Regions from separate parts of the Paenibacillus sp. 2RAB27 genome, predicted to be linked through region 2. Evidence: a T-box and tRNA genes for the amino acid it is inferred to sense, from the RefSeq annotation. Region 2 holds a T-box; the other holds one or more tRNA genes.

Region 1 (3,425 bases), on a different contig from region 2:
TACTCCTTTTACCCTAGCTTAGTTAGATTCTAAAGTAGGCGCTGCCAATGCTGCTAGCTTCAACCAGTAACGACTTATCGTCTCTGTCCCATTGTCCCAATTCATCAAATGGAAATGCTCATTCGGAGCATGAAGATTTTCCCCAGGTAGCCCAAAGCCCATAAGCACCACAGGTGCATCTAGGACGCGACCTAACACTTCGACAATCGGTATCGACCCTCCGCTACGTGTATAGACAGGCCACTCACCGAAAGTTTCTTCATAGGCTTCTGCCGCCGCAACCATAACGGGTTCATCAATCGGTGTAATGAATGGATTCCCTCGCAATTGGCGATCTAACGAAACGGATACACCTGGAAGAGATTGTGTATGAATATGAGTCTCGACTAAATCCATGATTTCTTCAGGGACCTGCGCAGCGACGAGACGACATGCAATTTTGGCAGTAGCGCGATTTGGAATGATGGGTTTAATCCCCTCACCTTGGAAGCCGCCACTAACTGACGTGATCTCAAGCGTAGGACGGGACGTCGTTTGTTCATAAAAGGAGAAACCTTTCTCCCCATAGAGCTCCGTGACGTTCAAATTCGTGCGAACCTTGTTTTCATCCGGCTCCACTTTCTTGAAGGCTTCGCGCTCTTTGTCTGAAAGTTCGATAACACGATCGTAGAACCCTTGTACAGCAACACGGCCATTTTCGTCATGGAAAGAGCTGAGCAGCTTAGTCATTGCGTGAATCGGATTCTGTACCGCACCGCCAAAAAGACCCGAATGCAGATCACTATTGGCACCATCCAGCGTGATTTCGAAACCCGCAAGACCGCGAAGTCCATACATCAGAGCTGGTTTACCAGGACCGTGCATTTGTGTATCAGAGAGTACGATGGAATCAGCTTGCAATTTCGCAGCATGTTCTTCAACAAAGGCAGGGAGATTCTTACTAGCAATTTCCTCTTCACCCTCGATGCAGAATTTCACGTTAACCGGAAGTGAACCCTGCGTTTGTAGAAAGGCTTCAACAACCTTCACATAAAGCAACAGTTGGCCTTTGTCATCCGTACTACCGCGACTGAACAGCTTATTATCACGGATTACGGGTTCAAAAGGAGGTGTTTCCCACAATTCTAATGGCTCAGCAGGTTGCACATCATAATGACCATAAATCAGCACCGTCGGTTTGCCGGGGGCATGTAACCAATCGGCATAAACGACAGGGTGGCCTTTCGTAGGCATAATTTCAATGTTTTCAAGTCCAGCCTTTTGTAGAGATTGAGCCGTCCACTCCGCGCATTTCAGCATATCCGGTTGGTGCTGTGCAACTGCACTTATGCTAGGAATTCGCAAGAATGCCATCAGTTCGTTTATATGTTCATCCCTATGCGTGAGTAGGTAGCTTTTGATTGTTTCGATCATGGGTGTTTTCTCCTTTTTGTATTGCCAAAATAGTCTACATCACTTAACTTCCCCAAAAACAGGGAAAATCCTGCTATGCCTGTAAACCGTCACATTTTATTTGTCATACGGTCAAATAGAACGGCTTTTTCCATATTCGAGCGTAGGCGAATACAGCCTGCTAATAAGAGAACCTTTTTATGGATAAGCTAAATGTAACGATCTGACTATCATGGAGGGATACGCATGAACTGGATATATTGGGCCAAATTATACGATTCGAAGTTTCAAGCGGGTTGTTTAGCGAAACGTATGGAAGAAGATTGGTGGATCTATGGGTATGAGTGCCCGCAGGAAGTTGAGGTTTATAAGTCGAAGAAAGGACGCTTTGGCGTCAGATACAACACATAAATGCTTCCATTATGCATAAAATTAACGCTTGACTAAGCCATCTCCGTTGGTGTATATTTATTTTTGTCGCTGTTGAGCGGCATACATGACGCGGGGTGGAGCAGCTCGGTAGCTCGTCGGGCTCATAACCCGAAGGCCGCAGGTTCAAATCCTGCCCCCGCAACCAAATTTCATTTGGGCCTATAGCTCAGTTGGTTAGAGCGGTCGGCTCATAACCGATTGGTCGGGGGTTCGAGTCCCTCTGGGCCCATAGCACGGAAACCCTTGTAAATAAGGGTTTTTATTTATTTTAGAGACAAAGCAAGCCTCTCGTTCTCATCAGTACAGATGGAAACRAGGGGCTTGCTTTCTGTTTGTGAACGTCTGTGCACTTTACTTTAAATTATTATTGTTTTAACTGTTTCAGCATGGTCCCCCAGATTCTCAATCCCGTCACCCATAGCGTCACGGCTGAGCCGAAACCGATAAACGTAGACATCATAATGATAGACACATTGCCGAACGTAGCGTTGATGGGTAAAAACAATGAAATGATGCCTAGCATACACATGACAATACCCGTACCATAATAAAATTTTTCTCGAAATAATGTAGCTAGAGGAAAGAAATGAATGCCAACAATCATCGCCATGACAGGGAAAAAGACTTCAAAATGATCAAGCGTATTGCAAATGACACTGGCAAGAAAGATCGCAACACCTTCCAATCCAAATATCAAACCGAATTTTCGATTTATTCGTTTCGTGTCTTCTTTTTCTTTCGGTGTAATAGCATGATTCATGCTTCTAGATTTACCGAAAAGTGAAATGGCTCCGCTCAGTAAGATAATTGTTACAATAGTTGAAAGTACAAGTGGCCATGGAGCTCCAAGTTGATGTGACCCAACAATACCAATGGATGCCCAGAGCGCGCCAAAAAATGTCATGAACATGATGCCATTGGCAGCTCCTAGGACAGCTGATTTAGACGGTTTTACAAATTCACTCATCATTCATCATACTCCAATCTTATAAATTTAGTTTCTACGCAGTCATGGAAAGAGTTAATACTTTGTTAATAATCCATTTAGATGGATTCAATAAGCGTATATTAAAATAACTAGTAAGGAAACGTTTCCCGCAAATTGTTTTAAAAAGGAGAAGAGAAATGAAACTTAGCAAAAAATCAATTACAGTACTTTCTTTCACAGTTGGAGCTTGTTTATTTGTATCTACCGCTTTCGCTGATGCGATGCTTGGATCCGGGTACGACCGGCTGAAGGGTTCAGTCAAAAATACGGCTTCTATGATGGAAAGTGGTTTAAACAATTATACGGTTGAGATGCTGTATACATTGAAAGATAATGATCAAATTTTGCTTCAATCGTCTAATTTCCAGAAAATGGATACAGTGAACCAAGTAAAAGAGAATAACGAGGTAACGAAAAACGCCAAAGGTGAAACGACCTCCAGATATACGTATGCTGACAAGAAACAATCCATTGACAAAAACGAATTGGACAATACATATTATGTATTTGACTATTCGGATGAGATGAACCGAAACCGTAAAGGGCCAGCCGAATTCCATAATCCTTTTAAAGAAAAGGGAGCAACAGAGGTTGAGAAAATCGTTGATGCAGT
Region 2 (3,425 bases):
CTCCTTTCAAGAGAAGAGGCTGCCAGATATCAGCGGATTGCTCATATTCACAAAGCATACCTTGCAGTTTCTGTCTCAGGAGCTCACTTTGTTCAGCACTCAAGTCATAGTGAGTTAAGAATGGATTGTTATCTGAGAGAAGTAAGCGCTCCGCTGGATCCCCAAGTAGCTCCAATCCAAACATACAGTTGAACAGAATGAGTGGACTGCCAGGATTCGCATTGATTTCATGCACTTGATAAGGAAGCAGTAGGGTAAAGGTTCCAGGTTGCATAGGATGTACTTGCCCGTTAACGGTTTCGTAACCGTAGCCCTCAACAACCAAAGAGAATTCCAAGAAATCATGACGATGGCTGGGAAAATGCTGATCAACCCGATTAATGGATAAATGAAAGGGGAATGCCCCAATATTGGGATAATCCGATAATTGCTTATTGATGGGAAATGTCATGAGAATCACTGCCTATTCAAGAAATGAGAGGTTTGTTCAAGGATTGATAGGTATAGTAAGCACACTTATTGTAACCTATTAATAGATAAGAATGAAGGAGGAACTCTCATGACCTTAACCATTGGTTCATTAACATCCAGTTCTGTTATTACAAGACATCCTGCTAACCCGATCCTCACGGCAGATTCCGTGCCCTATCCTACAGCGCTTACATTTAATGCTGGCGTTACCAAGTTCCAAGGTCAATATATCATGGTGTTCCGAAATGACCACGGCTCTGTCAAGGATCAAACGCTAGAGCCTTCGCATACAACCGATCTTGGTCTTGCCTACAGCAAAGACGGCATTCATTGGAATGTACAATCGAAACCATGTTGGAAGCTGTATGACGAAGAAATCACACGCGTCTATGACCCTCGACTTACCGTGATGGACGGACGTGTTTACATGTGTTTCGCGGTAGATACACGCCATGGTGTTAGAGGCGGGATTGCGGTAACGGATGACTTTGATAAGTTTGAAATTTTGTCAATGTCAGCACCAGACAACCGGAATATGGTTCTTTTTCCTGAGAAAATTAATGGGAATTATGTCCGTTTGGAACGCCCTTTCCCGGTTTACAGCCGAGGGAAAGATCAATTTGATATTTGGCTTTCGCATTCGCCTGATCTCAAATATTGGGGAGAAACGAATCTCGTTCTAGGTGTAGAGCATGTGCCTTACGCGAATGATAAAATTGGACCTGCCGCACCTCCAATTCGTACGTCCAAGGGATGGTTAACGACCATCCATGCCGTTGATATCGATTCAAACCGTGGTAAAAATGGCTGGGAAGCATCGTGGAAAAAGCGCTATACAGCGGGTATTATGCTGCTTGATTTGGAAAATCCGAGTAAGGTTATCGGACTTTATAAGGAGCCATTATTAGCACCGGAAGTTAGTTATGAAACAGATGGGGGCTTCCGTAATGATGTCATTTTCCCAGGTGGCATGATTCTTGAAGATGATGGTGAAGTGAAGATCTACTATGGCGCCGCTGATACAGTTGAATGTTTGGCGACAGCTCATGTGGATGATTTGGTGAAGTTATGTTTGGAAGGAAATAAATAGCGCCTGTTGACATTTGATGATGAAGATGTAAGAATGAATTAACTAAATGTTCGAATAAATTCATTGACGAGAAAGAGTATAAGGAGCCCTTGATCCACAGAGAGTTGGCACATGCTGAGAGCCAATGTTCAAGACTTCGTAGAAAATCCTCTCCGAGAAGGAAAGCTGAAGCATGTGAGTAAGCTGACCCGGGTTCCAGCCGTTACTAAGGATGCGTATGATGGTACGTAGTTAGAGGTGTCGTAAGATTATGATAGTCATAATCCTTACGGAACTAGGGTGGTATCGCGAGATGAAATCTCGTCCCTTATGGGACGGGATTTTTTGTGTTTTTCAATGAACCTTTTCGTCAAGGAACGAACGTTAAGTTGGATGAAATGAGAGGATGAGACCTATGAGAAAAGTGGATGTAAAAGAAAAAGCAAGGTCGCGAGAGCTCCGTGTTCTTGAACAGTGGAAACAGAATGACACATTTCGCAAATCAATTGAAAACAGAGAGGGACAACCCAACTTTGTTTTTTATGAAGGCCCACCAACAGCGAATGGGGAGCCGCATATCGGACATGTGCTGGGACGTGTGATCAAAGATTTCATCGGTCGTTATAAAACGATGTCAGGCTACCGCGTCATACGCAAAGCAGGGTGGGATACACATGGGCTTCCTGTAGAGCTTGGCGTAGAGAAGAAGCTAGGTATTTCTGGCAAACAGGAAATCGAATCCTATGGAGTCGCCAAATTCGTGGAGGCGTGTAAGATCAGCGTTTTCGAATATGAGAAGCAGTGGCGTGAAATGACCGAAGCGATCGCCTATTGGACGGATATGGAGAACCCTTATGTCACACTAACTAATGATTATATCGAGAGTGTTTGGCACATTTTATCCACGATTCATGCGAAAGGGCATCTGTACAAAGGTCATCGCGTAAGCCCGTACTGCCCAGATTGCCAAACAACACTCAGCTCACATGAAGTTGCCCAAGGGTATGAAGATGTGAAAGATCTGAGTGCTACTGTAAAATTCACAAGTAAGAACGCAGATGAACATTTTCTTGCATGGACGACTACGCCATGGACATTGCCTGCCAATGTCGCTTTAGCTGTCAATAAAGATGTTGATTATGTCAAAGTCAAACAGAATGGTGAAGTGTACATCGTAGCACACAACCTTGTTGATAAGATCATGAAAGGGGAGTATGAGCTCCTATCCACGCATAAAGGCGCCGAATTTGTAGGTACACCTTATATGTCACCTTTTGATTATTTTCAAGTGACGAAAGGACATATCGTCGTAGACGCGGACTATGTTAGCGACAGCAGTGGTACGGGGATCGTCCATATTGCGCCAGCTCACGGAGAAGATGATTATCGCACCGTACGCCAGCATGAATTGGATTTTGTAAATGTTGTAGATGCTAGAGGTCGCTACGTCGATCAGATCTTCGATTTTGCCGGTCGTTTTGTGAAGGATTGTGATATCGATATCGTTAAAAACTTATCTGAGCGCGGTCTGTTGTTTTCGAAGGAACGTTATGAGCATAGCTATCCATTCTGCTGGCGCTGTAAATCACCGCTGCTCTATTATGCGACGGAGAGCTGGTTCATCCAAACAACGGCTATTAAAGATCAGTTAATCGCGAACAACAGTCAAATCACTTGGTACCCTTCCCATCTGCGAGAAGGTCGGTTTGGGAAATTTTTAGAAGAACTTGTTGATTGGAATATCAGCAGAAATCGCTACTGGGGTACGCCGCTCAATGTTTGGATCTGTGAAGACTGCAACGCAGAATATGCGCCAGATAGCCATAAGGATCTCCGTGATAAATCGATTGATCCGATCGAGGAAAGCCTTGAACTGCATAAGCCT

Evidence for each region. The T-box of region 2 lies ahead of ileS (isoleucine--tRNA ligase). A T-box ahead of a tRNA ligase gene usually reads a tRNA of that ligase, here a tRNA-Ile.
Region 1: it has a tRNA-Ile gene. The T-box ahead of ileS (isoleucine--tRNA ligase) is inferred to sense a tRNA for this amino acid. The anticodon was not compared.

What each region holds. Positions count from the first base shown of each region.
Region 1 covers NZ_JBFRGR010000008.1:118,399-121,823, forward strand. The annotation lists gene AB4114_RS14140 (dipeptidase) at 19-1,413, opposite strand; gene AB4114_RS14145 (hypothetical protein) at 1,639-1,803, shown strand; tRNA gene AB4114_RS14150 (tRNA-Met) at 1,893-1,969, shown strand; tRNA gene AB4114_RS14155 (tRNA-Ile) at 1,980-2,053, shown strand; gene AB4114_RS14160 (DUF7010 family protein) at 2,189-2,794, opposite strand; gene AB4114_RS14165 (hypothetical protein) at 2,950-3,425, shown strand, end outside.
Region 2 covers NZ_JBFRGR010000016.1:75,066-78,490, reverse strand. The annotation lists gene AB4114_RS21120 (AraC family transcriptional regulator) at 1-451, opposite strand, end outside; gene AB4114_RS21115 (glycoside hydrolase family 130 protein) at 560-1,561, shown strand; T-box leader at 1,616-1,872, shown strand; gene ileS (isoleucine--tRNA ligase) at 1,956-3,425, shown strand, end outside.